One region of the Enterococcus infantis genome, then DNA from elsewhere that is predicted to be linked to it. Evidence: predicted binding sites of a transcription regulator. Region 1 holds the regulator's gene; each other region holds the start of a gene.
What was found. Region 1 encodes LexA, which represses DNA repair genes until DNA is damaged. Its sites were predicted from a motif close to CNAACANNTGTTNG; they were not measured.
Positions count from the first base shown of each region.

Region 2: the regulator LexA is predicted to act here: its motif matches at 4,647-4,660, upstream of ACOMA8_RS06705 (ATP-dependent DNA helicase).
Region 3: the regulator LexA is predicted to act here: its motif matches at 6,480-6,493, upstream of uvrB (excinuclease ABC subunit UvrB).

Region 1 is NZ_JBMHFB010000008.1:70,107-81,081, reverse strand. It holds gene recJ (single-stranded-DNA-specific exonuclease RecJ) at 1-1,175, shown strand, start outside; gene ACOMA8_RS10645 (adenine phosphoribosyltransferase) at 1,258-1,770, shown strand; gene ACOMA8_RS10640 (hypothetical protein) at 1,961-2,164, opposite strand; gene lexA (transcriptional repressor LexA) at 2,285-2,908, opposite strand; gene ACOMA8_RS10630 (DUF896 family protein) at 3,246-3,488, shown strand; gene tkt (transketolase) at 3,575-5,569, shown strand; gene ACOMA8_RS10620 (glucosaminidase domain-containing protein) at 5,758-6,654, shown strand; gene ACOMA8_RS10615 (Fur family transcriptional regulator) at 6,935-7,396, shown strand; gene ACOMA8_RS10610 (RidA family protein) at 7,374-7,754, shown strand; gene ACOMA8_RS10605 (DnaD domain protein) at 7,840-8,559, shown strand; gene nth (endonuclease III) at 8,565-9,218, shown strand; gene ACOMA8_RS10595 (transglycosylase domain-containing protein) at 9,385-10,975, opposite strand, start outside.
Region 2 is NZ_JBMHFB010000004.1:296,790-307,764, forward strand. It holds gene ACOMA8_RS06685 (heavy metal translocating P-type ATPase) at 1-1,680, opposite strand, end outside; gene ACOMA8_RS06690 (undecaprenyl-diphosphate phosphatase) at 1,907-2,740, opposite strand; gene ACOMA8_RS06695 (histidine phosphatase family protein) at 3,021-3,725, opposite strand; gene ACOMA8_RS06700 (MBL fold metallo-hydrolase) at 3,744-4,370, opposite strand; gene ACOMA8_RS06705 (ATP-dependent DNA helicase) at 4,713-7,064, shown strand; gene ACOMA8_RS06710 (YajQ family cyclic di-GMP-binding protein) at 7,317-7,808, opposite strand; gene ACOMA8_RS06715 (YitT family protein) at 8,059-8,991, shown strand; gene ACOMA8_RS06720 (metal-sulfur cluster assembly factor) at 9,182-9,517, shown strand; gene ACOMA8_RS06725 (dihydroorotate oxidase) at 9,789-10,721, shown strand; gene ACOMA8_RS06730 (GNAT family N-acetyltransferase) at 10,800-10,975, shown strand, end outside.
Region 3 is NZ_JBMHFB010000008.1:210,410-221,384, forward strand. It holds gene ACOMA8_RS11245 (glycoside hydrolase family 1 protein) at 1-271, opposite strand, end outside; gene ACOMA8_RS11250 (amino acid racemase) at 518-1,252, opposite strand; gene uvrA (excinuclease ABC subunit UvrA) at 1,412-4,240, opposite strand; gene uvrB (excinuclease ABC subunit UvrB) at 4,385-6,379, opposite strand; gene ACOMA8_RS11265 (amino acid ABC transporter substrate-binding protein/permease) at 6,779-8,200, shown strand; gene ACOMA8_RS11270 (amino acid ABC transporter ATP-binding protein) at 8,204-8,941, shown strand; gene ACOMA8_RS11275 (iron-containing alcohol dehydrogenase) at 9,003-10,067, opposite strand; gene dnaJ (molecular chaperone DnaJ) at 10,148-10,975, opposite strand, start outside.

The DNA.
Region 1 (10,975 bases):
TTAAAGAAGATGGCATTGCGAAAGGTTCTGGCCGCAGTATTGAAGCGGTAAACCTCTATGAGATGTTAAACGGGATGCGGGAACTATTCACCAGTTTTGGTGGTCACCACGCAGCTGTCGGCTTGAGCCTTGCAAAAGAGAATCTACCGCTGTTGCAGAAACAGATGGTAGCGTATCTGTCTGAAACCCAGAGCAAGCTCGATCAGGGGGAAGAACTGGTCATTGATGAGGTGCTAACTGTCAAGGACGTTACCTTATCCTTTGTAGAAGAACTCAGAAAAATCGCCCCCTTTGGAACCGATAACCCGATTCCCCGCTTTGCTTTAAAAGGAGAAGGGACTTCTGTTCTCAGGCAGATTGGTTCAAATCAGCAACATTTGAAGATGGAAGTGCAGGACGCTTCCTCAACTGAGGCGCTGGATGTGATTGGCTTTGATTTTGGAAATGAAATTGCTGAGTTTCGCAATGATCGTTTCACTATTGTCGGTGAGCTCTCTGTGAATGAATGGAATGGCAATAAGAAACCTCAGATGCAGCTCTTGGACTTTCAAGTGAAGGGCATTCAACTATTTGATTTGCGAGCAAAGAAAAATCGACGTCAATTCAATCCAACAAATGACACGCTTTTGATTGCATTTGAGAAAGCTTCCAATAGTAAAGTTGATCTGCCTGCAAGAGATATTCATTATTATCATGACCAAGAACAATTGCAACAATACTTATCTAGTGGCAGTTTTAGCGAATTGGCTTTTCTTGATTGCCCAGAGGAACCAACTCAGATTAAGGAAATCACGAAACTTACCGGAATCAAGCGGATTATGCTGATTTTGCAAGCAGAAGATGAAGCCTATTTAGATGGGATCGGTACAAGAGAACAGTATGCTAGGTTATTCAAACTAATTGCTGCTCAAAGCAGAATTGATGTCCGTAATAAACTACCACAGATTGCGCAATACCTGCAGATTCCGCAGAAATTATTGATTTTCATGATCCAGGTGTTTTTTGACTTGGAATTTGTTACAATAAGCGATGGTGTTTTAACACCTGCTGTGGTGGCGGATAAAAAACCACTGGATTCTAGCAGTGTGTACCAACGCAGGTTGAAAAAAATAAAAAGTGAAGAGTTTTTGTTGTTGAGCGATTCTGCTGCATTGAAAGCCTGGCTGACAGATTGAGTTGACTTTTATGTGGTTTAGCAAAGAACAGGGCAAACAGACGCTCTGCCAATCGTTCAATGAAAAATTAGGAGGAACCAACATGGATTTAAAAGACTATATTGCCAGCATTCCCGATTACCCTCAAAAAGGAATCGTTTTTCGGGATATTTCGCCTCTGATGGCAGACGGCATGGCCTATCGAGAAGCAACTAAACAAATCGTGGATTATGCAAAAGAAAAAGGCATTGATATGGTGGTTGGACCGGAAGCCCGTGGATTTATCGTAGGTTGTCCAGTCGCATACGAACTCGGCGTTGGTTTTGCACCGGTGCGCAAACCAGGAAAGCTTCCCCGCGAAACGATTTCTGTTTCCTATGATTTGGAATACGGGAGCGACACATTGACGTTGCACGCTGACGCCATTAAACCAGGTCAAAAAGTATTGGTATGTGATGATCTCTTGGCAACCGGTGGTACTGTCAAAGCCACTATCGACTTGGTTGAAAAATTGGGTGGAATCGTTGTAGGTTGCGCATTTTTGATTGAACTAAAAGAGTTACATGGACGTGACAAAATCGCAAATTATGAAATCAAAACGTTGATGGACTACTGAGTTACGAAAAAAACCTGCTGAGGTGCATTCCTCGGCAGGTTTTTTTGTAATCATATAAGAAACTCAATAAAAAAGCCACTATAAAAAGCTACTATAAAAAGCCTCGCAAAAGCTGCTTATGACTGCTTTTGCGGGGCTCTTTCCTGTTGGTCTTTCTATTTTAAAAAGAGAAAATACTTGGGTTAATCTATTAATATTTTCCACTGTGAGGGTAACTGACCGTCCGATTTTGTTGCCGTTCGGCTTGTTTGACCTTTTTATCATCCCAAAGTGTGAACCACAGGAAAAATAAGGGCACAAAAATCAGAGCAGCCAATGGGGCACCATAGTTGACAACCACGAAGCTAATCAACAAGCCTAAACCGACCAATGCAATATTACGAATTCCGTTCATTATCGTCACCTCATTTAATTTATACGAACAAATGTTTGTATTCTTATTATACGAATGTTTGTTCGGTTTGTAAAGCAAAAAAATAGAAATCCTCAAAATTACTTTGAAGATTTCCAACTGTTAGCCAATGTGATTACGGTAAAGACCGACTACTTGGCCTAAAATGGTCACGTCAGGCAGAATAATAGGATCCATAAAATCATTTTCCGGCTGTAAGCGAATATGGTCCTTTTCTCGGAAAAATCGTTTGCAAGTCGCCTCATTTTCATCCGTCATTGCAATGACAATATCGCCATTTTGAGCATCCCGCTGCTGTCTCACGATGACTTGATCACCATCTAAGATACCAATGTTAATCATACTCTCGCCTTTGATGGTCAACATGAACAAACTGCCGACATCATTTGAAAGGTTTGGCGGAATGGGGAAGAAATCAGAAGCTTCTTCTACAGCCAAAATCGGCTCTCCGGCAGTCACCACACCCAACATCGGAATCGCCTCATCTTTAATGCCAATTAAATCTAATCCTAAGCGAGTAAGCTCGATTGCTCGCGGTTTGGTGGGATCTCGTTGTAAGAGGCCTCTTTTCTCCAGGCGGGATAGATGACCATGAACCGTAGAGGTGGAAGACAGATTCACTGCTTCGCCAATTTCTCTAACTGTGGGCGGGTACCCTTTGTTTTCTACCCGTTCATGAATGAAGCGTAGGATCTCCTCTTGACGGGAGTCTGTTCGTTTCGCCATGACTGCACCTACTTTCTTTTCTAAATCCAGTGTACCATAGGAAAAAAGCGAAATCAAACAAATGTTCGTCTTTTAGCAAAACTTGTTCCCTTTTTGTTCCCTGGGAGCTAGGCGAATAAATTTTGCCGGAAAGCATGAAAAAGGGGGCACTGATGATCGAAAAGGCAAACTGAAAATCAAAAACCTTCGATGAATTAGGACTATAAATTTAAGCAGGATTAGTTTATGATAAGGGGGATGGAATGCCATTAAGAACAAGAAAACAGCGGGTTGGCAAATGATTGTCCGGATAAGGGGCAAACATGACATCGCTGGTTGAGTCAAAGGAGGTAGACAAATGCTGTCAGAAGAAAAAATGGCACGAATCAATGAACTGGGTCGCAAGAAGAAAGCTGGAACATTGACTGCTGCTGAAGAAAAAGAACAGATATTGCTACGAAAAGAATACTTGGAGGCCTTTCGCTCCGGCATGCGGCACCATATCGAAGGGATGAAAGTTGTCGATCCCGAAGGCAATGATGTGACACCGGACAAATTGAAACAGATTCAAAAGGAAAAGGGTCTGCACGGTCGGGAATAATCTATTCAATTACAGTCACATTGTTTTGCATGGAAGAACAAATAAAGGTATAATATACCTAAACGAAAATATAGGAGGAATTTCAATTGTTTGATAAAGTCGATCAATTAGGCGTCAACACCTTGCGCACACTAAGTATTGAAGCAATTCAAAAAGCTAATTCTGGACACCCGGGACTCCCGATGGGGGCAGCACCAATGGCATACGCCCTCTGGACCCGTCATCTGAAAGTTAATCCATTGACGTCTAGAGACTGGGCTGACCGTGACCGTTTCGTGTTATCTGCTGGCCACGGTTCTGCACTACTTTACAGCTTATTGCACTGCGCTGGTTATGAAGTCAGCATCGATGATTTGAAAGGATTCCGCCAATGGGGCAGCAAAACCCCTGGTCATCCGGAAGTCGATCATACAGATGGGGTTGAGGCTACGACAGGTCCATTGGGTCAGGGGATTGCAATGGCCGTCGGAATGGCGATGGCTGAAGCGCATTTAGCGGCTAAATTCAATCAACCTGATTTTTCAGTTGTTGATCACTATACTTATGCAATTTGCGGAGACGGCGACTTGATGGAAGGTGTTTCTCAAGAAGCCAGCTCAATGGCTGGTCATATGAAATTGGATAAGTTGATTGTCTTGTATGATTCCAATGATATCTCCTTAGACGGTCCTACTTCAATGGCCTTCACTGAAAATGTCGGTCAACGATTTGAAGCATACGGTTGGCAGCATATCTTGGTAAAAGACGGCAATGATATGGAAGCTATCAACCGAGCAATTGAAGAAGCAAAAGCGGAAAAAGAAAAGCCGACTTTAATCGAAGTGAAGACAGTTATCGGTTTTGGCGCACCAAACGAAGGCACTAACAAAGTTCACGGTGCACCACTGGGGGCAGAAGGTCTGGCCGCAGCGAAAAAAGTTTATGGTTGGGATTACCCAGAATTTACAGTTCCAGAAGAAGCTGCTGCCCGCTTCAAGGAAACAATCATGGATCGTGGCGCTCAAGCACAGGCTGCATGGGAAGGAATGTTTGAACGTTATAGTTTAGAATACCCAGAGCTGGCTGCTGAATTCAAAGCTGCTTTTGCAAACAAGCTGCCTGAAAATTGGGATGCTGAATTGCCAGTTTACGAAGAAGGTTCTAGTCAGGCTAGTCGAGTATCCAGTAAAGAAATGATCCAGGCCATTTCACAAGCAGTACCTGGTTTTTGGGGCGGTTCTGCCGATCTTTCTTCCTCCAACAATACGATGGTTGCTGCTGAAAAGGCCTTTGAGCCGGGGAACTATGATGGCCGAAATATTTGGTTTGGGGTCCGTGAATTTGCGATGGCTGCGGCGATGAACGGTATCCAGTTGCATGGTGGCACAAGAATCTATGGTGGGACTTTCTTCGTGTTCACTGATTACTTGCGACCAGCATTACGGCTGTCTGCTATTCAACATTTACCGGTCACTTATGTTTTGACCCACGACTCGGTTGCTGTGGGTGAAGATGGTCCGACACATGAACCAATTGAACAACTGGCTAGTCTGCGTTGCATGCCAAATGTGCACGTTATTCGTCCAGCAGATGGTAATGAAACACGAGCAGCTTGGAAAATTGCTATGAACTCTCAAAAAACTCCAACTGTTTTAGTTCTGAGTCGGCAAAATCTACCAGTTCTTCCAGGTACAGCAGAACAAGCTGACAAAAATGTTGCCAAAGGTGGGTACGTATTATCCGCCTCTAAGGGGGAAACACCTGAAGGCATCTTGATTGCCACCGGGTCTGAAGTAGGTTTGGCTTATGAAGCTCAAAAAGCTTTGGCTGAAGAGGGCGTCGATGTTTCTGTTGTCTCCATTCCAAGCTTTGACTTATTTGAAGCGCAATCTGAAGAATACAAAGAAGCAGTTCTTCCGAAAACAGTTACTAAGCGTGTAGCTGTTGAGGCTGCGGCTTCCTTTGGTTGGGAGAAGTATACAGGGACCTCTGGAAAAGTGATTGCCATTGATCATTTTGGTGCTTCTGCTCCTGGAGATAAAGTTTTGTCAGAATTCGGATTTACTGTTGAAAACGTCGTTGAAACTTTTAAAAGTCTTTGATTAATCTGAGCCTGCACAGTTCCTTTCTGTGCAGGTTTTTCTTTTTTTTATGTGACTAAAAGAACTGTTGTGTAAATTTTGAAGCTATATCACTTGTCCTTTTCTCACAGCACTCGTATAATGATGACAGTTAATTAGAATGACTTGTGTTATCGAAGTCTCTTTAAAGACTTAATCAGGAGGGAAACATGAATACCTACAAATCCCGCAGCGAACGTAGAATTGCCAAGCAGCGTGCCCAGCAGAAAAATTTACAACGGGCAGCAGTAGTGGTGGGAACCGGATTGGTCACTTTGCCAACTGTTGGTCTCACGAATGGCCAAAGCGTTCAAGCATCAGAATACAATTATCAACAGCCGGATGCAGCGGCTGCATTGATTGCTCAAATTGCGCCTGCCGCAAGCCAAATTGCGGATGCCAATGATTTATATGCATCTGTTATGATTGCCCAGGCATTACTGGAAAGTGGCAATGGTGGCTCGACACTTGCTCAGGCGCCTTATTACAATCTTTTCGGTGTAAAAGGAACATACAACGGCATGGCTGTCTATATGCCAACTCTTGAATACCTGAATGGGCAGTGGGTAACCATTAACGAACCTTTTCGCCAATATGGTTCCTATTGGGAATCAATCCAGGATCATGCCAATGTTCTTCGGAGTACGAGTTTTTCCAGCGGGGTGTATCACTATTCCGGTGCCTTTAAGAGCAATACCAGCAGCTATCTTGATGCAACTGCTTACTTGACTGGTCGCTATGCAACGGACCCTGGGTATGCCAGCAAACTGAACTACTTGATTGCGGCGTATGGACTAACACAGTACGACACTTCCAGCACATCAAATACCTATGTTGCCAATTCCAATACCCAAACTACTCAAGCAACAAGTTATGCAGAAAATACGACAAGTTCCGAAAGTAGTGAGGAAGTGCAGGTGAAATCAAGTACATCCGTTCATAAAGTAGTTTCTGGGGATACTTTATGGGGCATTGCCAATACTTATGGTATAACTGTTGATCAATTGATGACACAAAATGGGCTCAGCAGTGATTTGATTGTCGTTGGTCAGGAATTGATCGTCTAATCGTTATTCCAGACAGTTGAAATGGCTTTCGAGACAGCCTCTCGGAAGCTTTTTTTGGTGGATTCTCAATTTTCGTGTTTTTTCGTGGATTTTGCTTGCTCATTTTTTTGAGAGGAGTAGAGAAGACCGCTCAAAGATACCCTGGTTTGTGTAAACGATTTTATTTTTCTTAAATGCAATGCCATCGTTTTTTTATGAAAAGGTGAGATTTGCTGGATCTGGCTAGAATTTTTGTGAATCTTTTAGTATCATGAAGAAAAAAGAAGAGGAGGCTATCGTGATGGAGCATCTGACTGTCGAAGAGGCGATTCAGCATCTGAAAGAAGATAATGTACGAATCACGCCGCAGCGCTATGCAATCATGGAGTATTTAGCCAATCACAAAAGTCATCCCACTGCTGACGAGATTTATCAGGAGATGGCGGGACGTTTTTCTGGAATGAGCGTTGCCACTGTCTACAATAATCTGCGTCTATTGGTAGACAAGGGCTTAGTAATTGAAATGAAATACGGCGATGCTTCGAGCCGTTTTGATTTTACAAACAAGCCGCATTACCATGCGATTTGTAAAAATTGTGGCCGAATAGAAGATTTCTATTATCCAGGGTTGGAAGATGTGGAGATGGCTGCTGGTCAACTGACGGGTTATGAAATCACCGAACATCGACTGGAAGTCTATGGACTCTGTTCTGACTGTCAAAAATTGGAGGGATTTGTTGATGAAAGTCATTCAAACAACTGACGCACCACAAGCTATTGGGCCTTATGTCCAAGGGAAAATTGCAAATGGCTTTCTGTTTGCTTCCGGCCAGATCCCGCTAGATCCAATTAGTGGTGCAGTCGTAGGTAACGACATCCGTTCTCAAGCTTGTCGTGTCTTCCAGAATATTGAGGGACTGTTGAAGGCAGCCGCCAGCAATAAAAATGCGGTGGTAAAAACTACCTGCTTTTTGAAGAATATGGAAGATTTCGCAGCCTTCAATGAAGTTTATGCGGAGTTCTTTGATGATGAATTGCCTGCACGTTCGGCGGTAGAAGTGGCCCGGCTGCCAAAAGATGTCTTGATTGAAGTTGAGATCATCGCAGCTGTAAATAACTGAACCAGAAAAAGGCAGAGGTGCAGGCTTCTGTCTTTCTTTTTCGAGCACAGGCATCATAAATTCAGGAAGAAGGATAGAGTGAGCTATGGATTTTTTGGAATCATTTATTACCACCGGGCAGGTTGTCATCCCGAGACTGCTTTTGGAGCAATACCAGCAATTAGGATTAACGACTGAAGAGCTGGTTTTTTGGTTAGAGCTTAACAGTTGCCAGCAAACCGGAGACAGCTTCCCTGATCCAGATCTGATTGCACGTCGTATGGGAATTACACAAGCTCAGGTTTTTGATTTGTTGCAGCGGGTAATCGCTAAAGGCTGCCTGCAGATTGTCACGCAGCAAGACGAGAGTGGGCGGCAAACCGACCACTATGATTTTCTGCCAATGTACAAAAGGCTGGCAGTGTTGCTGGAAGATGCGCAAAAGAAAGAAGCTGATAACGAGAAAGATGATCAGATTAGTCGTTTGTATCAGCTGTTTGAACAGGAGTTTGGCCGTCCGTTGTCTCCTTTGGAATTTGAAAAGATAGCTGGCTGGCTTGATGAGGACCATTACGACCCTGAACTGATTCGACTGGCGTTGAAAGAAGCAGTAACCCATCAGGCTCGCAGTCTCAATTATATTGACAGAATTCTTTTGAGTTGGGAAGGGAAAAATCTTACCACCAAAGAAGAAGTCATGTCTGAGCAGTCTCGGCGCAAATTAGCTTTGTTGCAAAAAGAAGCCGAAAGTCCTCGAAGGATTCAGAGTCAAGAGACAAAAAAATTGCCTCCGATCACACTTCATAACCCATTCAAGGAGGAATAGCCGTCATGTTGAATAAACAGCAAACCCAAGAAGCCATTGCGATTATGGGCGAAATGTTTCCAGATGCCCACGGTGAATTGATTCACGAAAATTCGTTTCAATTATTGATTGCAGTCATCCTATCCGCACAGGCGACAGATGTTTCGGTTAACAAAGCCACACCGGCACTGTTTGCTGCTTATCCGGATCCGACGGCCTTAGCACAAGCACCGTTGGATGATATTATCGCTAAAATCAAGACAATTGGGCTTTACCGAAACAAAGCAAAGAATATCAAAGCTTGTGCGGAAAAACTATTGCGGGAGTTTGGTGGCAAAGTCCCACACACTCGTGAGGAATTGATGTCACTTCCTGGAGTAGGGCGTAAAACTGCAAATGTCGTTTTAGGCGACGCATTCAAAATCCCCGCAATCGCCGTGGATACTCATGTGGAGCGGGTATCCAAACGCTTACGAATCTGTAAACAAAAGGCAAGTGTTCTGGAAGTTGAAGAAATACTGATGAAAAAGTTACCTCAAGATAGCTGGGTGACCGCCCACCATCGCATGATTTTCTTTGGGCGCTACCATTGTTTGGCTCGCTCGCCGAAATGTGAAGGCTGTCCGCTCTTGTTTATGTGTAAGGATGGTCAAATACGTTTAGGGATTAAGGCTACTTAAAGGTTGAAAATGAAGAGTAGAAAAAGTGCTGTGAAAAATGTAGAAGGTTAGCCAGTGTTTGAAATTTTTGACAAAGAAAAGAGCCAAGTCACTTCCAATGATTTTTAATGGAAGTGACTTGGCTCTGCTTGTCTCTCGCGTTTAGTATTCGCTTTGGAGGAGATTGTTACTGGCCAGCGCCATTTGTAGCTGGTTTCTCACTGCTGGTGGTAGTTTCTGAAGAAGCCGTACTTTCAGAACTTGTTACCGGTGGCTCAGAACTTTCTACAGGTTGTGTAGACTGCACTTCAGAACTCGTTTCTGAAGAAGCTGGTTTATCAGAAGAGGCCACTGTAGATGAAGTTTCTGCTGTGGATGATTCGCTGATTGACGATTCGGAGGTGACCGAAGCTGTTGTGGATTGTGTAGTCGAAGAAGGTGCGACAGAGCTCACTGGCGGCACGTAGTTATCTTTGAAATACAATTCACCACCAGAGCGCACGAGGTCATCGGGCATCTCCCAATCCTTGACTGTGCTGTTACGAGTAACGTAGGCCATTAATTCACGATAGACCGCAGAAGCAATCATGTTGGATTGATCCGTAACCGGTGTTAAATGGTCGTTGTATCCTGTCCAAACTGCCATAGAGTAGTCTGGTGTGTAGCCGGCAAATAAAATATCCGGATAAACGCCGCTTGTAGTGCCTAAGCGTTCCAAGTCTTCATCGGTATAATTAGAGGTCCCGGTTTTTCCGGCTTGAATCAATCCTGGAATCTGAGCATTGGTTCCGGTACCTTCAGTGATGACATCTTTCAAGATATCCGTGACCATATAAGCTGTTCCTTGTGACATGGCACGTTTACCTTCCGGGGTGAACTCATCCACCGAGCCGTCTTGGTACACGATTTTAGAGATGTATAACGGCTTGTAGTAGGTTCCGCCATTGGCAAAGGCGCTGTAGGCAGCCGCCAATTTTTCAGAAGAGGCACCATACTTGGTTCCGTCTTGTTTTGTATTGCTGGAAATGGCATTGGAGTATTCCATTGTTTGATAATCGATGCCTAAACCAGAAAGAAATTCTTTGGCTTTGTCGAGACCGACGGCATCCAAGGTTTTGACTGCAGGCACATTTCGGGAATAGGCCAGGGCAGTGCGTAGGCTGATATTACCAAAGTACTTCCCATCCCAGTTACGAACCTGGATATCAGTTCCAGGGTAAGTGTAAGGTTCATCATCAACACGTAGGGCAGTGGAGTCTTTCAAGTATTCAAAAGCAGGACCATAATCGGTGACTGGCTTCATGGTAGAGCCAAAGTCACGGGAGGTATTGACAGCCAAATTATTTCCCAGAACGACGCCTTTTTCAATGTTACGTCCACCGATTTGGGCAATGACTTTCCCGCTGGAAGTATCCATTAAAGTGGCTGCTACTTGCATCTTGTCATCGGGATATTGGATATATTGGTCACTATTGACAATCTCATATAAGCGTTTTTGAGCATCCAAATCTAAATTAGTGTAAACCTGGAGTCCGTCCGTATAGACATCTTTACCGGTAAGTTCTTTGACTTGGGCAATGACTTCTTTGATATAACCATCATACTCAGCCCAGTCTTGACGTGTATCTTCAAATTTGATCAAGCCGTCATCAATTGGTGTCTTGACGGCATCGTCGTATTCTTTCTGGGTGATTTTCTTGTTTTCAAGCATCGTATACAAAACGATGTCCCGCCGTTTTTTTGCCACATCACCGTGGCGGTAAGGATCATAACTTTCA
Region 2 (10,975 bases), on a different contig from region 1:
CATTTGCAATTTTGCCAGATCATTTTTCATCAAGACTATGTCGGCTACATCCACCGCCAAATCGGTCCCTTCTCCCATGGCTACACCGACTGTGGCGCTAGCTAAGGCGGGAGCGTCATTGATGCCGTCGCCCACCATACAATTTACACCGTATGATTCCCGCTGCTCGGAGACAATCCGCGCCTTGTCATCAGGAAGGCAATCCGCTTTGAAATCGTCTAATTTCAAATGCTCAGCAATTACGCGGGCGGTTTCCGGATTGTCACCTGTGAGCATGCTGGTATAAATTTGCTGTTTCTTTAGATAATCAATGACGTGATAAGCTTCTGGTTTAGCGATGTCTTGCAGTGCTAAATAAGCGAGTAGCTGATTTTCTCGTGTGAGGTAGATTAATGTTTTTCCGCTTTGCAGTAGTCGCTGGATTCGCCGTCTTTCTGTTTTAGGAATGTCGGTTTTTTTCTCATCTGTGAAATTTGGTTTACCAATTCGCCAACAGGTACCATCGATATCGGCCTCCAAACCAAAGCCGGTGACCTCTCTTACGGGAAGCTTTTGCAGCTCTGGAGTAGCGGTGACAGTAGGGGAGAGATAATTAATTACAGCCTCTGCTAGCGGATGAGTGGTCTTGGCCTCCAGTGCTAGCAAAACTTGTCGCACCTGTTGCGTATCTTCTATAAAGTGTGCATCGGTTACGACGGGACGTCCTTGTGTCAAAGTTCCGGTTTTATCAAATGTGACTGCTTTAAGCTGGGAGAGCTGTTCCAATGCGGCGCCACCTTTTACCAAAATTCCATTTTTAGCACCGGCTGAAATTGCCGCTAATGTGGCAGGTGTTGCCGAGGCAACCAGTGCGCAAGGGGAGGCGACCACCAACAGCACCATTCCACGATAAAAACTTTCCTGCCAGCTCCATCCCAATAGGAGATGTGGCAAAAGAATCATTAACGGTACGGCCAGCAGCACGATTTTAACATAGGTATTTTCAATGCGGTCGATAAAAGATGCTGTCTTAGTTGGCTGATTTTGTGCGTCTTCAACTAACTGAATGATTTTTGCCATGATGGTATCACTGCTGTTTTTACTGACTTTAATAACAAGTGGGTTCCCTAGATTCAAAGTGCCGCCGTATACTTCGTCGCCAATCGTTTTTTCTGTGGGAAGGGACTCACCGTTAATTGCAGCTTCGTTTAGCTGAGTAACTCCTTGCGTGATAATCCCATCAATCGGGACGGTTCCACCTTTTGGTACCAGTAGCAGATCATCAATTACTACTTCCTCGATTGGCACTTCTATCAAGTCGCCATCACCGATATATTTTTGAGCCACAGTGGGTTGCAGATTCATCAAAGCAGTAATCTCTCTACGGCTTTTGTTGGTAGTGTACTCTTCCAAAAAGCCGCTCAAACAAAAAATGAATGTCAACATGGCCCCTTCAAACCAATTGCCAATGAGGCAGGCACCAATCGCTGCCAGTGCCATCAATAAATCGACATTGAGCGTCCGATCTTGGATCAATTCCGTCAGACCTTCTTTGGTTTGTTTATAGCCACCACTTATGATTGCAATTAAAAAGAGTACCGGGTACCAAGATAGACTGTGACTTGCCGCAACCTGCCCGCCTATCATAAAGAGTAGACAAAGCAAAGTTGCTACTAGTGCCCGTTTTTCATTTTTTCCCATAAGAAACCACCTTCCTTCACCTCGAGAATACCATGGAGACTTGGCTAAATGATAATGAAATCACCCAATTGAGAACGATAGTGTTTCTCAACAAGTATTCAGTCGGCCTCATGAAACAGTGCAGACAGCAAGAAGTCGCCTGTCTGACGGGCCCGCTACGATTTTACAAGAAAAAGCCCTCATCAAAAGACGAGGGCCAGAATTTACAGAGTATGCAAATGTAAGCTTACATCGCGATCAGCCAATAGCCGATCAAAACGGCACCGAGAATAATTCGATACCAACCGAAGACGGTAAAGTCGTTTTTCTTGATGTAGTTCATCAAGAATTTGATAGCAACAATCGAAACGATGAAGCTGACGAGTGTCCCCACCAAAAGGATTACGAGACTTTCTGTGTTGAAACTGTTTCCTTTGAGAAGAAATTTCAAAATTTTATATCCGCTGGCTCCCAGCATTGTGGGAATTCCCATGAAAAAGGAAAATTCGGTGGCAACGAAGCGGGATGCGCCAATCATGATACCGCCGAGAATAGTGGCGCCGGAGCGGGAAGTCCCAGGAATCAAGGAAAGCACTTGAAACATGCCTACCATCAATGCTGCTTTATACGTAAATTGTTTGAGATCAGTGCATTTTGGAGCAATTGACTTGTTTCTTTTTTCAACGATGATAAAGGCAATCCCATACAGAATCAACATGATAGCTACCGGCAAAAAATGATGGAAGTTGGCATCCAACCAGTCGTCTAAAGGTAGGCCAATAATGACAGATGGAATGACAGCGACAACAACTTTGAACCACAGTTCCCAAGTATCTTTTTTCTCGCTTGCAGACTTTGAAGGAGAAAAAGGATTCAATTTGTTAAAGTACAGATAAATGACCGCTAAAATTGCACCTAATTGAATCACGACATTAAACATGGACATAAACTCAGCCGGCATCTGCAACTTGATAAATTCATCCGCCAAAATCAAGTGGCCGGTACTGGAGATTGGCAGCCATTCGGTAATTCCTTCGATGATTCCTAAAATAATTGCTTTGACGATATTCATTAAAAACATAGTGTCATCCTTTCCCAACAAAAAACTGGCGGTAAACCAAACCGCCGTACATGTGAAAGTATAGCTGTTTTCAACAGTAAAACCAACCGTTTTCTTGACCCTTCTTGATCCTTAAAAAAAATTAAAGAAAGAACGGTGCTGCGATTTAGCACTGTTGGCCATTGCACGTTGAGAAGGTTAATTTTTGCTTGTAACCTTGAGTTCTAAAAAAGACTACAAACCGAATCAGAAGTCTGATCTGGCTGCAGTCCGTTTGTAAAAAAAGGGGTAACTGGGTAGATCAAGCCAAGATATCTTTGGAGATTTCACGGCCTTTTTCGATAAATTCTGTGCTGCCGATTTCTTGAATCGTGAACTTACCCTCCTCGTAAGTCAGACGGGTCACGCTGCCATTTTGCAAATCAACGCGGACGGGTTGTTTGGCATCGATGAGATTTAGCAAGAAAGCAATGGTAAAACCGTGAGATACCACGATTGCTCTGCCGCCGCCGTTTTTTTCGACACGGTGGGCGATATCTTCAAAGCCGCTGAAGACGTGGCTGCAAAGAACATCAAAGGTTTCGGCCCAGTGGGCGGTGTCTGCTTCGTAAACTGCTTCCGCAATGTCTTTAAAAGTAATATCGGTTTCCCACATTTGTTCACTGGTTTTAAAATTCAGCACACGGGGTAAGACACCCCACATCTCGGTATCATAACCACCTTCTAATGAGCCCCAGCACCACTCGCGGATGCGATTGTCAATCGCATAAGGAGGCTTTGGTAATTGTAAATTTTCTCCCATGATCAGACGCATGGTTTCAATCGCACGTCCCGAGTCGCTGGAAACGGCTTCAACAAAATGCATTTCCCGCAAACCCAGTCCTAAATAATGAATATCTTCGCTGCCTTTACTGGTCAGTGGCGTATCACACCAACCTTGTGCCCGTTGCAAGGCATTGAACATTGTTTTTCCGTGTCGCACGACATAGAGTTCTGTTGTCATTATCGTTTCTCCTCCGTGTAATCAATTATTGAAAAATGGATTCAGTCGTTTTTCCCGTTCAACTGTTGTAGCCGCTCCGTGACCAGGATAGACTGGAAATTCTTCTGGTAACGTGAACAGCTGTGTTCGGATACTATTCAAAAGCTGCTCGAGGTTTCCTGTCGGCAAGTCCGTTCTGCCAATACTCCCGCGAAAAAGGGCATCACCGGATACGACAAAATCAGGGAAGATAAAGCTGACACTACCAATAGAATGTCCTGGTGTGGCTACTACTTTAAAAGAAATATCAGCAATTTCATACTCTTTTAGCTGGAAATATTCATCAGCGGGTGCAGTCACGATGTTTTCTATATCATCATGGCGTCCTAATCCCGAGAGATTCATGAGTGGATCTAAAAGCCAATCTGCTTCTAGCGGACTGACATAAACCGGTATCTCATAAAATTCCCGCAAAGGATCGACAGCACCGATATGGTCGTAATGGGTGTGGGTCAGAAGAATCGCTGCTGGTGTGGCGCCAGTATCTTTAATAGTTTCAATGATTTTTTCTGGTTCAGCACCGGGATCAATGATTAACAGGTGACGCTCGGTATAGACCAAGTAACAGTTTTCCTGGATTGGACCGGTGGGGATCTGTAGAATCTTCATGATTGCTCACTCCGTTTCTTATCTGTCTGTTTCAGTATAACGCAAAGAAATTTTTCCGACAATGTGAGAAGGGCACTGCCGTCATTGAATTCAAAATCATCTGACAACTGGAGAGTTTTATTTTTGTTTATTTAATAAAAGGTGATGAAGGTTTCACGGATTTCTAATCCAGCGACGTTATAGTTGTCTAGTCCAAAAACATATCCAATATTTCCTTGGTCCTCGAAAGTGATTTCGGGGATTTTTTGCTTTTTAATGGAAATCGCCTATAATAAGTAAACGTATGTTCGCAAAAAAAACTGAAGTGCAGAGTTGATTGTTTGAAAAAGGAGGGGATAGCTAGTGGACCGTGGCAGAATCTCTGTGCGTAATATTGTTGAATTTACCTTACGCCGAGGAGACATTGATAGTCGTCAGACCTCCAATCATACGGCGCAAGAAGGGGCGCGGATTCATCGCAAGTTACAAAAAGCCGCCGGTGAGGCCTATCAAAAAGAAGTATCTTTAAAACGAACCTTCACTATCAATGAAGACACCCTGACGATTGAAGGCCGTGCTGACGGTATCTTTACATCAGAAGAGGGCCAGAGGGTGATTGATGAAATCAAGACTTCGGAAGTTTATTTTGAGGATTTGTCACCGGATCAAATGGAGATGTTTTTCTTTCAAGGAATGGTTTATGCTTATATCCATGCCTATCAAGAAGAACTAAAAGAAATTGCTGTCCAGTTGACTTATTTTCAAACGACGGAAGAAAAAATCACTCGGCAATTGCGGCTTTTTACACTGGCAGAGTTGCAGCTTTTCATGGATCATCTATTGGCGGAGTATCACAAGTGGCTGATTTTTCAAGATGACTGGCGCAGAGTCAGAAATACGTCGTTGACAAAATTAGTCTTTCCTTATGAAACCTTTCGCAAAGGCCAGCGGGAATTAGCGGCTGCCGCCTACAAGACATTGAAGACTTCCCGCCGCTTGTTCGTTGAGGCGCCTACTGGGACAGGCAAGACGATCTCAACTTTGTTTCCGGCACTAAAAGCAATGGGGGAGGCCTCTTGTGATCGGATTTTTTATTTGACGGCTAAGACCATCACTCGTCAAGTCGCAGAAGATGCCTTACAAGCGTTGGCTGAAAAAGGCTCCTCAGCCAAATCAGTGACCATCACCGCAAAAGATAAAATCTGTTTTATGGAGGAGCGAAACTGTACGCCGGAGTATTGTCCCTATGCTAAAGGCTATTACAACCGAATCAATGAAGGACTATGGGATTTGCTTCACCATGAGAATCAGATTACACGAGAAGTCATTGAAGCATATGGACGTAAACACCAGCTGTGTCCTTTTGAATTATCGTTGGATGTCAGTTTATTCTGTGATGTCATCATCGGTGATTACAATTACCTGTTTGACCCGACGGTTTATTTGCGGCGTTTTTTTGAAGAACCCAAAGAATCGTATTTTTTCTTGATTGATGAAGCCCACAATTTAGTCAGCCGGTCGCGAGAGATGTATTCGGCAGCTTTGACCCGCAACAATGGAGTGGTTTTTCAAGAAAAATTGGCAAAAGAGTTTCGGGGACTTCATCGGCGACTGAACAAAATCGACAACGAATTTGAAATGCTTTATCAACGCTCTGTGGATGAAGACTGGCATTTTAGGCACCAAAAAGGGTTGCCAACAAGTTTAGTAGAAAAGCTTTATGGTCTATCAGAAAAAATGAAGGAGTGGTTGGCAGCTAATCCAGGAAATCCAGCTGAAGAAGCGGGATTGGCCTATTATTTTGAAGTGCTGGCGTTTTTAAGAATCGCGGAAATCTATGATGATCATTTTGAAACGACTATCGAGCGAACCTACACAGATCTGAGGATTAAACTCTTTTGCATTGAACCGGCGCCTTTTTTGGAAACGATGCTGGATAAAGGGACTGGTGCCCTTTTGTTTTCGGCAAGCTTCACGCCGCTGTCTTATTATCAAGATGTGTTGGGGGGCAGCAAAGAAGCGCTAAGGTACAAGCTTCCCAGCCCCTTTTCTCCTGAAAACCAGGGGATATTTGTCGCAGATTATATCGAAACGACCTATCGTAAGCGACAGTCCAGTTTGACGCAAGTCGTTGATGCCATCTATCAAATGGTTGCTTCAAAAAAGGGCAACTATTTGGTGTTTTTTCCCTCCTATCAGTATTTAGATGAAGTGGCAGCCTTGTTTCAAACAGAGCATCCGACGATTACTCAGCTGATTCAAGACACGAAAATGACTGAAGAGGAGCGAGAAGCCTTCTTGGCCCGCTTTACAAAAAATCCCAGTGATTCTCTTGTAGGCTTTTGCGTATTAGGCGGGATCTTTTCAGAAGGAATTGATTTAAAGGGCAGTCGGTTGATTGGAACAGCTGTGGTTGGCGTGGGTCTGCCGCAAATGAATCATGAACAAGAATTGATTAAAGAATATTTCGATGAGACTCGCCATAAGGGCTTCGAATATGCTTATCAGCTTCCGGGAATGAACAAAGTCTTGCAAGCAGCAGGACGAGTCATTCGTGATGCAGCAGATCAGGGGGTTGTCCTTTTACTGGATCAGCGCTTTATCTCGCCGCGCTATCGGAAACTATTTCCTGCTCATTGGCAACATGCACGAATCGTCCACGAACCAGAAGATTTACCAAAAGAACTGGCTCGTTTTTGGAAAAGCAAAGAATGATTGATTTTGAGCTAATTTAAGTAGCAAGAAAGGAGCGGCGGCAATCTCTTGCCACCGTCCTTCAAAGTGAACACTACCCAAGGTGAGACACAAAAAAAGCCGGGTCCCTTCCATTAAATACAGTGGGAGGGACCCGGCTTTTCATTAGTATAACTTTCAAAGACAGACTTTTTCTCTTTATACATTTTTTATACGTATGGGAAGGCAACATCTACGATTAGAAATGATTGATGTCGTAGGCACTGTCATTAATCAACGGTAATTGGTGAACTGAAGCTCAATAGGCAAGTCCAATTTTCTTAAAAGTGCAATGACTTCTTGCAGATCATCGCGGCTTTTGCCAGTCACACGAATCTGATCGTCTTGGATTTGGGTTTTTACTTTTAATTTTGCATTTTTGATAGCCGTTGTGATTTTTTTCCCGTTTTCTTTGTCGATACCACTGATCAACTCAGCCGTCTGTCTGGCCTTTCCTCCAAGGGATTTTTCACTGTCGGAAAAGTGGATATTTTTAACAGGTACACTTCGTTTGATGAGCTTGCTCATAAGGACATCTTTAATCTGTTCCAACTTAAAGTCGTCGTCACCCACCACTGTTAATTTGCCGTTGTCCATTGTGATCTCGACGGTAGAATTTTTGAAATCAAAGCGGTTGCCCAACTCTTTTGTTGTCATTTGGACTGCATTTTTGACTTCTTCCATATTGATATCACTTACGATATCAAAACTTGCTTCTTTTGCCATGTTGTCCTCCTTTTGGACCTTGATAATAGAATAATCCTTTGATTCATGTAAGAAATGAAGGGTTATCCACATCTTACCAAATGTCGGTAGGACGAACAACTTTTGAAAATTTTTGTCTGGACGAGAGAAAACAGTTGAAAAAAACGGCGGGATTGCTATTCTTAAGGAGGGTTTTTGGAAGAGACCGCTTTTGTAAGTGGGTTGTTCCGTTAGGAGGCCTCGATGAACGACCAATAAAAGGAGCAAATCTATGAAACGATTGACGGCAAATAATAAAAATACTGAAATTCTAAAGCGGATGGGGGTACTCTTGGTCTGCGGATTAACTTCAGCGATTTCACTGAACTATTTCTTGATTCCGGCCAAAGTATTGTCGGCTGGTATGAATGGGATTGCCCAGATTATTGTGGCTTTGGGATTGGAGCACTTTGACTTACATTTGAATACGGGGCTGTTTATTTTTATCCTGAACATCCCAATTTTTGCGTTGGGCTTTTGGAAACTGGGCAAAGATGCCACTTTTTGGAGTTTTTTGAACGTGGTAGCTATTTCTTTGATCACAATGATATTCCCTCAAGGGGAGCTGACAGAAAATATCCTAATGAATTCCTTGATGGGTGGGGTATTTTTAGGGATTGGTGCTGGCCTGGCGCTGAAGATGGGATTTACCACCGGCGGGATGGACATTTTGTCGTTGGTGCTGTCAAAAACGACAGGGAAAACCGTTGGCAATTTTATGTTCATATTGAACGGTTTAATTGTGTTAGTGGCGGGATTTATTTTTAGCTGGGAAAGTGCTTTGTATACGATTATTTCTATTTATGTTATGAGTTATGTGGTGGATATGATTCACACCAGCCATCAAAAATTGACAGCTATGATTATCACCACTAAACCGGATCAAGTAGGTCGCAGTATTTCACAGCGGGTTTTTCGCGGCATGACGTTGCTTCCTTCAGTGGGTGGCTATTCAGGTGTTGAAGGCAAGACGATTATGATTGTTATTACGCGGTATGAGCTCTATGATCTGGAACAGGCAATTCTAGAAGCTGATGAACAGGCTTTTGTTAACATTTTGCCGACACAGTCAATCTTGGGTCGTTTTGCTACTGAAGATGAGCAACGAACATTTAAAGCCACGGGTGTTTTTCCTGAAATGAAGGTTCGCAAAGGAAAACGTTGATCCTGCTGGACTTTTCTTTGGCAGCAAGTGACTTCATTAAGCTTCGGTAAAATCTGATTTACAAAAGTAAGTAAACGGGGTATTATTTGAGCAGGATAAAAAGCGGTTTCCAGCGAGTCATCATAGGGAAAGGTTATTGCTGTGGCGAGGATAGTTGGAAGACTGGCTGACTAATAGGGGGAATGTGTTCATGAACGAAGTACGGACGGAACAAGAAATTGAAGAAATCAAAGAGCGCATCTTAACAGCTTTGGAAACGGTAATCGATCCGGAATTAGGGATCGATATCGTTAATCTTGGCTTGATATATGAAGTAGAATTTGATGGAACAAATGGAGACACAGTCATCAAGATGACGTTAACTACCATGGGGTGCCCATTGGCTGACATTTTGACAGATCAAATCCATCAAGCTTTAAAAGAAGTACCGGAAGTGACTAGCACAGATGTCAAATTGGTTTGGTATCCTGCTTGGACCACCGATAAAATGAGTCGTTATGCACGGATTGCTTTGGGAATTCGCTAGCTGTAACTAAAAAGGTTGGTAGCTGCATAGGCAGTTGCCAACCTTTTTTGTGCGTTACAGAAGGTCACTTGAAGGTGTTGTTTACAAAGGCGTGTAATAAAGAATATCTGACGAAGAGGATGCCTAAGAGCAAGATTTTCGAGATCTGAAATGAGCAAGGGGCAACATCTGAATGTTTGTTGTGTGCAATAATTGGAATGTTCGTGATGACTTGATTTTTGCGAAAAAAAAGGCTATTCTACTGAAAGATTGATGGAAAGGGGCTTTTTCTGTGCTGAAAACGACTTTTTTAGATTACACTTATGCCAATCCTCTGATGAATGCTTCCGGGGTCCATTGTATGACTATGGAGGAGCTTGATCAGTTGGTGGACTCCAAAGCCGGTGCACTGATTACCAAAAGTGCCACAATGGCTGCCCGTGCCGGTAATCCTGAACCACGTTATTCCGATGTTCCCTTGGGTAGTATCAATTCGATGGGGCTACCAAATCACGGGATAGACTACTATCTTGACTATGCGTTGAATTATCAAAAGAACCAACAGGCACCACTGTTTTTCTCGGTAGCAGGAACCAGCGTGCAAGAAAATCTCCAGTTGTTGCAAAAGATTCAAGAAAGTGAGTTTAACGGTATTACGGAATTGAATCTTTCCTGTCCCAATGTTCCTGGAAAACCACAAGTGGCCTATGATTTCCCTTTGACAGAAGAGATTTTGACAAAAGTTTTCAGCTTTTTCACGAAACCTTTAGGGGTCAAATTGCCACCTTACTTTGATATGGCACATTTCGATCAGATGGCGGCTATCTTAAACAAATTTCCTTTAGTCTACGTGAACTCTATCAATAGTATCGGCAATGGCTTATACATTGACGAACAATCCGATGAAGTGGTCATTCGTCCAAAAGGCGGTTTTGGCGGTATTGGGGGCGAATATGTGAAGCCCACTGCATTGGCAAACGTGCGAGGGTTTTATACTCGTTTGAATCCTGAAATCAAAATCATCGGTACCGGTGGTATTTTGACCGGACAAGATGCCTATGAACACCTGTTGTGCGGGGCAACGATGTTACAAATTGGAACCCAGTTACACAAAGAAGGACCAGCCATTTTTGAACGAATTAATAATGAGCTAGAAGAGATCATGAAGAAAAAAGGCTATCAAACCATTGATGAATTTCGTGGCAAACTAAAAACAATTGACTGATTTTACCGCTTGGAAAGCGATTTATTCTTTCCAAGCGGTTTTCTTTTTAATATAATAAGTGTTATAGGAGGGGTGACCGTGTTTACAATCAAAAAAGCAGGTATAGATGAGTTGCCGATAATCATGGATATCATCGAAGCAGCCAGGGAGCATTTAAAGGCAGCTGGGTCTCCCCAATGGCAAGGCGGCTATGGACCCGATGAGGAATCCATGGAGCAGGCAATTCACCAGCAAATTTGCTGGGTAGGCTTGTT
Region 3 (10,975 bases), 140 kb from region 1:
GACCTTCTGGAAAGATTCGTGTCCAGGCAACTGAGAAGCGATAAGCTTTCAGGCCTTGTTCCTTCATCAAGGCAATATCTTCTTTGTACCGGTGGTAATGATCTACCGCCAAGTCACCATTTGTAGCTTTAAAAGTCTTTCCGGGAATCCGCACAAACTCATCCCAGACGGACGGCCCTTTGCCATCTTCAGCCCAAGCACCTTCCACTTGGTAAGCTGCAGATGCCGAGCCCCAAAGAAAATCCTTTGGAAAAACAGATTTTTCTGTCAAGAGTACCCCTCCTTAAATGATTCCTTCGACAGGCAATCGCTGCCTGCCATCATTAAGAAGTATAACAAATAACTAGGCTGAAAGGCACCCAAAAACCTTTGGTAGACAAATTCTGGTTGACTATTTCACCCTTTTCGCTGCTCTTCTCAAAAAAAGCCCCATCTATTAGTCAAGTATAGAAACTGCAAATAAAAAAAGGTACCGAAGCCGCGTCGCTCCGATAACCTCCACTACTAAAACAAGTGACTAAATCTCTTTAGAAAACGTCCCATCCTTTTTGCGATCTGCCATTGCCCGCTCAATTGTGCGATCCACTAAAATTGATTGTGCATCCACTACATGATACGGATGACCGGTGGCAAACTCTTCCATCAAAGACAATTCCGTACAGCCTAAAACCACGCTGTCACAGCCGTAGGTTTCCACTGTATCAAATAAAATCTCATAATAAAGATCCTTATTCAGGAAATCTTGCTCTTTAATGTCACGGTAGATTAAATCGTTGACCTTTTTTTGCAACTGCGGCTTAGGAATCATCACTTCAAAGCCAGCCTGCTTCAACTCACGTTCGTACACACCAGCTTTCACACTGCCTTCTGTTCCCAAAAATGCCACCTTGCCGCCTTTTTGTTGGCGTTTCAGCTCTAAAGCAGCCTCTCGCGGCATATGCAAAATTGGAATCTCCGTCGCTTCTTGCAGCGTGTCAAAAAAATAGTGAGCCGTATTACAGGTCAACACGATAAAATTAGGCTGCAGCAGATTCTGCTTAGCAATATCGTCCAACAAAAACGGCAAGGGATCCTTTGCATGCTGCGGATCCAAAATAGCCGCTGTTCGATCAGGAACCGTTGCATGGTTAAACAACACATAGTTCAAATAGTCCTGGTCTTTATGAGTCACAGTCCGATGATTCAGGATCCGTACGAAACTTTCGGTAGCCAGCGTACCCATCCCACCTAAAATACTAAAAAAGTTTTCCACCTGACATTCCTCTTTCCTGCTAAAGTCACAAAGAGTACCCATGTATCTTACTCTTTATCGTTTTTTCAATACCGCTATCATACCATAGCAAAAGCGCAAAGCAAGGCTTTACGCTTTATACCAGGTGACCTTTATCTTCCCTTAGAAAAAATTTCAGGCCTATTCAGCTTTTTTCAAAACACGCTTCAAATATTGTCCCGTATAACTTTCCGGCAGTTTGGCAATTGCTTCCGGCGTTCCAGTCCCAAGAATGGTTCCACCACCGTCCCCGCCTTCCGGTCCAAGGTCAATCACCCAATCCGCAGATTTGATTACATCCAAATTGTGTTCGATTACCAACACAGTATTGCCGGCATCGGCCAATCGTTCCAACACTTTCAACAGTCGGGCGATATCATCGGTGTGCAAACCAGTAGTCGGTTCATCTAAAATGTAAAAGCTCTTGCCATTGGAATTTTTGTGAAGTTCGCTGGCTAATTTCATCCGTTGGGCTTCCCCACCGGATAACGTTGTCGCAGGCTGCCCCAAAGTAACATAACCCAAACCAACATCCACGATGGTTTGGAGCTTTCGGTGGATTTTAGGAATATGTTTGAAAAATTCCACCGCATCTTCTACAGTCATGTCCAAAATCTCGGAAATATTCTTCCCTTTATAATGGACTTCTAACGTTTCAGAATTGTATCGTTTCCCATGACAAACTTCACAAGGTACGTAGACATCTGGCAAAAAGTGCATCTCAATCTTGATGATTCCGTCACCTTTACAGGCTTCACAACGGCCGCCCTTGACGTTGAAACTAAAACGTCCTTTCTTATAACCACGTATTTTGGCTTCATTGGTCTTAGCGAACAAATCGCGAATATCGTCAAAAACGCTGGTATAAGTCGCTGGATTACTTCGTGGGGTCCGCCCGATAGGACTTTGATCGATATCAATGATTTTTTCAATTTTTTCATAGCCGCTAATTTTCTTAAAGCGTCCAGGTTTATTAGAGTTGCGATTGATCTTTTGCGCCAATGCCTTTTTTAGGATTTCATTGACCAAAGTAGACTTACCAGAACCGGATACGCCCGTTACTGCAGTGAATTTTCCAAGAGGGAAATCAACACTGATATTTTTCAGGTTATTTTCTGTCGCCCCAGTAACAGTAACCTTCTCACCATTTCCTTTACGCCGCTCTTTAGGAATCGGAATCTGCTTTTTCCCTGACAAATATTGACCAGTGATCGAATCAGGTACCTGTTCGACTTCTTTTGGCGTCCCCGCAGCAATAATTTGCCCGCCCTGAGCACCCGCACCAGGACCCACATCAATTAGATAATCAGCCGCTCGCATCGTATCTTCGTCATGCTCAACTACAATCAGCGTATTGCCGAGATCCCGCATTTTTCTCAGGGAAGCCAACAAGCGATCGTTGTCTCGTTGATGCAACCCGATGGAAGGCTCATCTAAGATATACAGTACCCCCGACAAATTTGAACCAATTTGAGTTGCTAACCGAATTCGCTGCGCCTCTCCACCTGATAAGGTTCCCGCAGCGCGACTTAAGGTTAAATAATCCAAACCAACATTGCGTAAGAAATTCAACCGATCGTTGATTTCTTTAACAATTGGTGAAGCGATGGTTTGCTCTTGCTCTGTCAATTTCAAGCCGGACACAAAGGCCAATGAATTGTCGATCGCCAACTCACTGATTTCACCAATATTTTTGCCGTTCACTTGAACAGACAAAGCTTGCGGATTCAAACGGTACCCGTGACAAGCCTGACAAGTCAGCTCTGTCATGTACAAACGCATCTGTTCTCGAGTAAAGTCACTGTTGGTTTCATGATAACGACGTTTGATATTCGTTAAAACTCCTTCAAAAGGCACTTCAACGTCTCGCACTCCGCCAAAATCATTCTCATAGTGAAAATGGAAGACCTCCCCATTAGAGCCGTATAAAACAATTTCACGTTGCTCTTCTGGAAGCTTTTCAAAGGGCGTATCCATGTCAATACCAAAGCTGTCACACGCTTGCCGCAGCAATTCCGGATAATACTGAGAACTAATAGGATTCCAGGGAAGAATGGCGCCTTCTTTCAATGTTTTCGTCTGATCTGGTATCACGAGATCCACGTCGACTTCCAATTTTATACCTAACCCGTCACATTCAGGACAGGCCCCAAATGGAGCATTGAAAGAAAACAAACGCGGTTCCAATTCCCCAACGGTAAATCCGCAATAAGGACAAGAGTAATGTTCACTGAAAAGCATTTCTTCATGCCCGATCACATCGACTACAGCATATCCTTTTGCCAAATGCAGTGCGGTTTCAAAAGAGTCAAACAAACGTGAACGAATGCCTTCTTTCACAACAATCCGGTCAATTACAATGGAGATTTCATGCTTGCGGTTTTTTTCCAACTCAGGTACTTCTGTAATTTCATAAATCTCACCATCCACCCGCACGCGGACATAACCTTCCCGTTGAATCATTTCGAAAACTTTCTTATGCTGCCCCTTTTTCTGGTAAACAACTGGCGCCAATATCTGGATTTTCGTGCGATCCGGCAGTGCCATTACAGCATCAACCATTTGTTCGACAGATTGACTGGTAATTTCAATATGGTCGTTAGGACAAATTGGGTGGCCGACCCGGGCATACAGCAGCCGCAAATAATCATTAATCTCAGTCACTGTTCCGACGGTAGAACGAGGATTTTTACTGGTGGTTTTTTGATCGATGGAGATTGCCGGACTCAAGCCATCAATGCTGTCCACATCAGGTTTGTCCATCTGTCCCAGAAACTGTCGAGCGTAGGCAGAGAGACTCTCTACATAGCGTCGCTGCCCTTCTGCGTACAATGTATCAAATGCCAATGAACTCTTTCCTGATCCGGATAAACCAGTCACAACGACTAATTGGTCCCTTGGAATCGTCACGTCGATGTTCTTCAAATTATGTGCTCTGGCACCGTGAATCACTATTTTATCATTTGCCATGTGGGGCCTCCTTTAAAAATAGCTGTCGCGACAATTATGGCTGCGTCACTAGCCGTAACTGTCGGCAGAAAGCAGACCCAAAGCAACTCTTTTCACCTTAGCTAGTCGCTTTCTGGGTCTATTGTCTTTTTTATGATGAACACTTTACAATGCTGCCTTCAACTCCAAAATAGTATCTCGCAAGGTCGCGGCAGTTTCGAAGTCCAATGCTTTGGCAGCATCTTTCATTTCTTTTTCCAACTTCAAGATCAAAGTTTCCCGATCTTCTTTACTCATGTCTTCATAGTCTGCCAAAGTCATGTAGTTTTCTTCATCTTCAGCAACTTTGGTAATGGCAATCAAATCACGAATTTCCTTGATGATCGTCTTAGGCACGATCCCGTGCTCTTCATTGTATTTCTGTTGAATACTGCGACGTCGGGCCGTTTCATCCATCGCTCGTTGCATGGAATCTGTGATTTTATCTGCATACATAATGACCTTGCCTTCTGAATTACGGGCAGCCCGGCCGATCGTTTGCACTAAGGAACGTTCACTTCGCAAAAATCCTTCTTTGTCAGCATCCAAAATCGCTACCAGCGATACTTCCGGCACATCGAGACCTTCTCTAAGCAAGTTGATCCCCACCAAAACGTCAAATTCTCCTAGACGCAGATTGCGGATGATTTCTGTTCGCTCCAGAGTCTTGATGTCACTGTGCAAGTATTTGACTTTGATTCCCAGTTCTTTCAAGTAATCCGTTAAATCCTCTGACATTTTCTTCGTCAGAGTAGTGATGAAGACCCGTTGATCTTTTTCTGTCCGCTCATTGATCTCACCGACCAGATCATCAATTTGCCCCATGATTGGTCTGACTTCAATCTCTGGATCCAATAATCCAGTTGGTCGGATAATCTGCTGAACAACCGTATCTGTCTGGGATTCTTCATATGGTCCCGGTGTTGCAGAAACATAGACAATTTGGTTGACGTGTTCTTCAAATTCCTCCAAACGCAATGGCCGGTTATCCAGAGCAGAAGGCAAGCGGAAACCATAATCCACAAGCATCTGTTTGCGGGCCCGGTCACCGTTATACATTCCCCGCACTTGAGGCATAGTTACATGGGATTCATCGATAACAATCAAAAAGTCTTCCGGAAAGAAATCAATCAGTGTATAAGGGGGTTCCCCTTCTTTGCGGCCATCCATGTGGCGGGAGTAGTTTTCAATGCCGGACGTGTAGCCCATCTCCCGCAGCATCTCGATATCATAATTGGTCCGCTGTTCCAGTCGTTGGGCCTCCAACAGTTTGTTTTCACTGCGCAGCACTTGCAAACGTAAGGCCAGCTCATTTTGAATACTTTCGATGGCGTGTTCCAAGTGATTTTCATCTGTCACAAAGTGAGTAGCCGGAAAAATAGAAACATGTTCGGTTTCTGCGAGAATTTCGCCGGTCAACGCATCCACTTCGCGAATTCGATCAATCTCGTCACCGAAGAACTCTACTCGCAGGGCACGTTCATCTCGAGAAGCTGGGAAAATTTCTACCACATCGCCGCGAACCCGAAAGCGCCCCCGTTGAAAATCAATGTCATTACGTTCAAATTGAATATCAATCAACTGACGCAGCAATTGATCGCGACTCGTTTCCATACCCACTCGCAAAGAAACCACTTGTTTTTGATATTCCATCGGTGAACCCAACCCGAAAATACAAGAAACAGAAGCGACAACCACCACGTCATTGCGCTCCAATAACGCACTGGTAGCCGAGTGACGAAGCTTGTCAATCTCATCATTGATACTGGAGTCTTTTTCAATATAAGTATCAGAAGAGGGCACATAGGCTTCTGGTTGATAATAGTCATAGTAGCTGACAAAGTATTCGACTGCGTTATTGGGGAAGAATTCTTTGAACTCACCATAGAGTTGTCCCGCCAATGTTTTGTTGTGGGCGATAATCAGTGTCGGCTTATTGACTTCTTTAATCAAATTGGAAATCGTGTAGGTTTTCCCTGTCCCGGTAGCACCTAAGAGGATCTGAGCTTTTTTTCCCGCCACTACCCCATCCACCAATTGATGAATGGCCTCCGGTTGATCGCCGGCAGGCTGGTACTTGGAAACCAGTTCAAACCGTCTGGTCGTATCTCTGTCGATCATCCCAACACACTCCTTTAAATTCATTGGATTCTACTTAAGTGTAAGCTCTTCTTTGTGGAAAACAAAACAAGAGCACTTCAACTAAAATATTGTACCATACCGAACATATTTTCGCTATTTTTACAATCTTCCTGTTACCTGTCTTTAGAGTTTTTTTAAGTGACACTTGCAAGCTTAGTGTCATGTTTTATTACACGAACAGTGAGGATTCCTCGTTTTTCTTTCCTTTTTTAGGATCAGACCTTGCACAAAACCCGTCACAGAATTTATAATACTCATTAGATTCTTTTTCTTGGGACACTTTTTTTACGTTATACTTTCAGTGATATCCGTGAAAAAACGCTGCTATAGCACGCACCAGGGAGAAAGCATCGCAAATTAAACTACGGAGGTTGTGTTATGAAACCAAAGAAAGCTTTTCTGACAACATTGCTATTCTTGTCAGGAATCCTGACATTCGGTTGGGGGTCACTTTCAGTCCAGGCGGAAGAAACTTATCAGATCGGCACGGACCTCACCTTCCCACCTTTTGAATTTCAAAACGAAGACAATGAATACGTCGGAATTGACGTCGACTTATTGAAAGCCATTGCTGCAGATCAGGGTTTCGAAGTGAACCTGCGCCCTTTAGGCTTTGACAGTTCTATCCAGGGCGTCCAATCCGGCCAGTTGGATGGAATGATTGCCGGCATGAGCATCACCGAAGAGCGCAAGAACAACTTTGATTTCTCGGATTCTTATTTTGACAGTGGGATTCAGATGGCAGTTGCAAGTAAAGACGATACCATCAAGACTTATGAGGATTTACAAGGCAAGACAGTAGCTGCCAAAGTCGGAACTGAAAGCGCAACGTTCTTACAGGACAATCAAGAAAAATATGGCTATACCGTCAAAAACTACGACGCTGCCGATGCGTTGTATAACGCTTTGACCAGTAATAAAGTGCAAGCAATCTTCGATGATTACCCGGTTTTGGGCTACGCCATCAGCAATGGCCAACCCCTCAAATTAGTGGGTGATCCTCAAAAAGGAAATGCCTATGGATTTGCCGTCAAAAAAGGTACCCATCAGGAGCTGCTGAAAAAGTTTAATGCTGGTTTAGCAAAAATGAAATCCGACGGCACGTATCAAAAAATTGTCGATAAATACATTGCTTCTGGCTCGACTGAGAAAAAAGCAGACGAATCTACTTTTTTCGGATTATTGCAAAATAATTGGCAAGCGCTCTTAAAAGGATTGGGTAAAACTATCGCATTGGCGCTGATTTCCTTTGCTTTAGCAACTATCTTAGGAATCATTTTTGGTCTGTTCAGCGTTTCGCCAGTCAAAGCTCTGCGAACCTTCACCGGACTCTATGTCGATTTGATCCGAGGTATTCCTATGATGGTATTGGCAATTTTCATCTTCTTCGGACTACCCTTCAACATCCCTGATTTCACTGCCGGAGTCATCACTTTGACATTGAATGCCAGTGCCTATATCGCAGAATTGGTACGAGGCGGAATCAACGCGGTGCCTAAAGGACAGATGGAAGCTTCCCGCAGTTTGGGTCTTTCTTACACTCGTACCATGCAGAAGATCATCTTGCCTCAAGCTGTCAAAATTATGATCCCCTCCTTCGTCAATCAATTTGTCATCACACTGAAGGACACTACAATAATTTCTGTCATCGGGGTCGCAGAATTGCTGCAAACAGGTAAAATCATTGTCGCCCGTACTTCTCAAAGTACCTATACGTATTTAATCATCGCTTTGATTTATCTGGTAGTCATTACTAGTTTGACCCGCCTGGCCAGACAATTGGAAAAGAAAGGAGCCTGAGTTATGACTGAAAAAATCGCAGTGAAACACCTTGTAAAAAAATACGGCAGCAACACGGTTTTAAATGACATCTCCATCGATATTCAAGAAGGTGAAGTCGTCTGTATTATCGGCCCATCCGGTTCCGGTAAAAGTACTTTTCTGCGTTGTTTGAATCGGCTGGAAAAGCCCAGCAGCGGCCAAATTATTATTGACGGTGCGGATTTGATGAACAAACAGACCAACATCAATCAAGTTCGTCAGCACATTGGTATGGTCTTCCAACATTTCAATTTGTTTCCCCATTTGACAGTTCTTGAAAATATCACACTGGCTCCGACTGATCTCAACAAAATGAGTAAAGAAAAAGCTGAACAAAAGGCTCTCTCACTACTGGAAACTGTTGGCTTGGCAGATAAGCAGGCTGCAAAGCCCGGCAGCCTCTCCGGTGGTCAAAAACAACGGGTGGCTATCGCCCGTGCCTTAGCAATGAATCCGGATATTATGCTCTTTGACGAACCTACTTCGGCACTGGATCCTGAGATGGTAGGAGATGTTTTAAATGTCATGAAAAAACTGGCTCATAAAGGCATGACCATGGTGATTGTTACCCATGAAATGGGGTTTGCCAAGGAAGTGGCCGACCGAGTTCTCTTTTGCGATGGTGGTGTCTTTTTAGAAGACGGGACTCCAGATGAAGTCTTTAATAACCCTACCAATCCTCGTACACAAGACTTCTTGGACAAGGTCTTAAACATCTAAATTTCTTTCACGATAGTTAGACAACAAAAGAGCTTGCAACCGAATTAGGCTGCAAGCTCTTTTATTGTATTGTCTCGAATGCTGTCACTAATTCCGTTGCTCCGACTCCAACTGGAATGTGATTTCCAGCTTGTGCTGTTGCCAGGATAGCCGGTATCAGTTTTTCTGCTACTGGGATTTCTGATAAACGCAGGCCGATTTCATCACAAGTAACCGGCATCCCAATCGTTTTCAACAACTCTCGATAACTGTCAAACTCATCTACACTACCTTCAGCCGCTAACTGAAGCAGTAACCCCACCGAGACGATCTCGCCATGCGCAGCCTTGACGCCATAACGAACATCTCCCATTATGACGTTATGAAAACCATGGGCAAGGCTCAGTCCACCGTTTTCAAAGCCGAGACCGCTCAACAATATGTTCGCTTCAACGACTGCTTCAAAAGCTGGGGTCAACAAACCCTGCTTGTGATCTGCCAACGCTTGCTGTGCACTCTCTAAAAGAACAGTTCGACATTTTTCAGCAATTGCCAATGATGCTAGTGTCGGTTTATCACCAGTCGTATTGTTGCCACCATCCTTAAAGACAGCTCGCGCCTCAATATAAGTTGACAACCCATCAGCGATGCCTTGTGCCAGCATCTTTTTAGGTGCTGCCAAAATCACCTTCGTGTCCACTAGCAGAATTTCGGGATTAGTCGGGTAATAGTCATATCTTTGAAAAATCCCCTTGTCATCATAAATTACTGAAATTCGAGAAGTCGGCGCGTCCATAGAAGCGGCGGTTGGCAATACTGCGATGGGTAGAGCTGCTTCGTAGGCTAAGGACTTGGCCAAATCAATCCCTCGACCACCACCCAGTCCGATAACAAAACATCCTTCTTTTTGATAGTTCAGCGCTCGTTTTCTTGCTTTTTCTGCATCCAAGCTATCCACCAGATAGAAGTCACTTTGTATGCCGTTTGCTGCAAGATCGCCAGCCAATGTGTCGCCAAAGTGCGCTTTGACAAAGCCGTCCGTCACAATGATTCCATAATTTCCTAAACGTCGAAGTTGTCCTAGTTGAGTTTTGAAGACATCTGGCCCTTGAATATAAGTTTGCGGACTAGAAAACCTGCGTATCACATCATCGCCTCCTTTATTTTATTCAAGAATAGCAAAAAAAGACGCCCGACCCAAGAAAAATTTGGGCGGCCGTCTACTCTTTATTTCTTCTTACCGCTAAACGCATCCTTCATTTTGTCAAAAAAACCTTCTGCATGCTGCTCGTCAATCTTGCTGCCGGAAACCTCAGCAAACTGCCGTAACGCTGCTTTTTGTTCTTCACTCAAGTTTTTCGGTGTGATTAACTTCACTTTGACCTGCTGATCCCCGTTACCGGTTCCCCGCAATTTCGGAGCACCCTTGCCTCGTAAGCGGAAATTAGTACCTGTTTGAGTACCCGCCGGAATCTTCAGCTTCACATCTCCATGAACAGTGGGTACATTGACCTCGTCTCCCAAAGCCGCTTGCACAAAGTTCAACGGCAGCTCGTAATAAATCTCGGCACCGTCACGATCGAAGATATCACTTTCTTCCACCCGGAATACCACATACAAATCGCCATAAGGGCCGCCATTCATACCAGCTTCCCCTTGGCCGGAAAGACGCATCTGCTGACCTTCTTCCACACCAGCAGGTACAGTTACTTTGACTTCATGGGCCCGTTTTTCATGGCCAGTCCCGTGACAAGTTTCGCAAGGATCCTTGATTTCTTTCCCTGTCCCATGGCAGACATCACAGGTTTGTCGGCTCATGACGCGTCCAAGAGGAGTTTGTCGTTCAACATTGATCTGACCGGAACCGCCACACTTAGAACAAGTCACGGGCTGGGTGCCAGGCTTGGCACCGTTTCCGCCACAAGTATGACACGTCTCTTCCCGATTGTATTTCACGGTTTTTTCAACGCCGAAAATCGCCTCTTCAAACTTTAGATTGACGGAATACTGTAAATCCGCTCCCTGACGAGGGGCATTTGGATTCGCCGTACGACC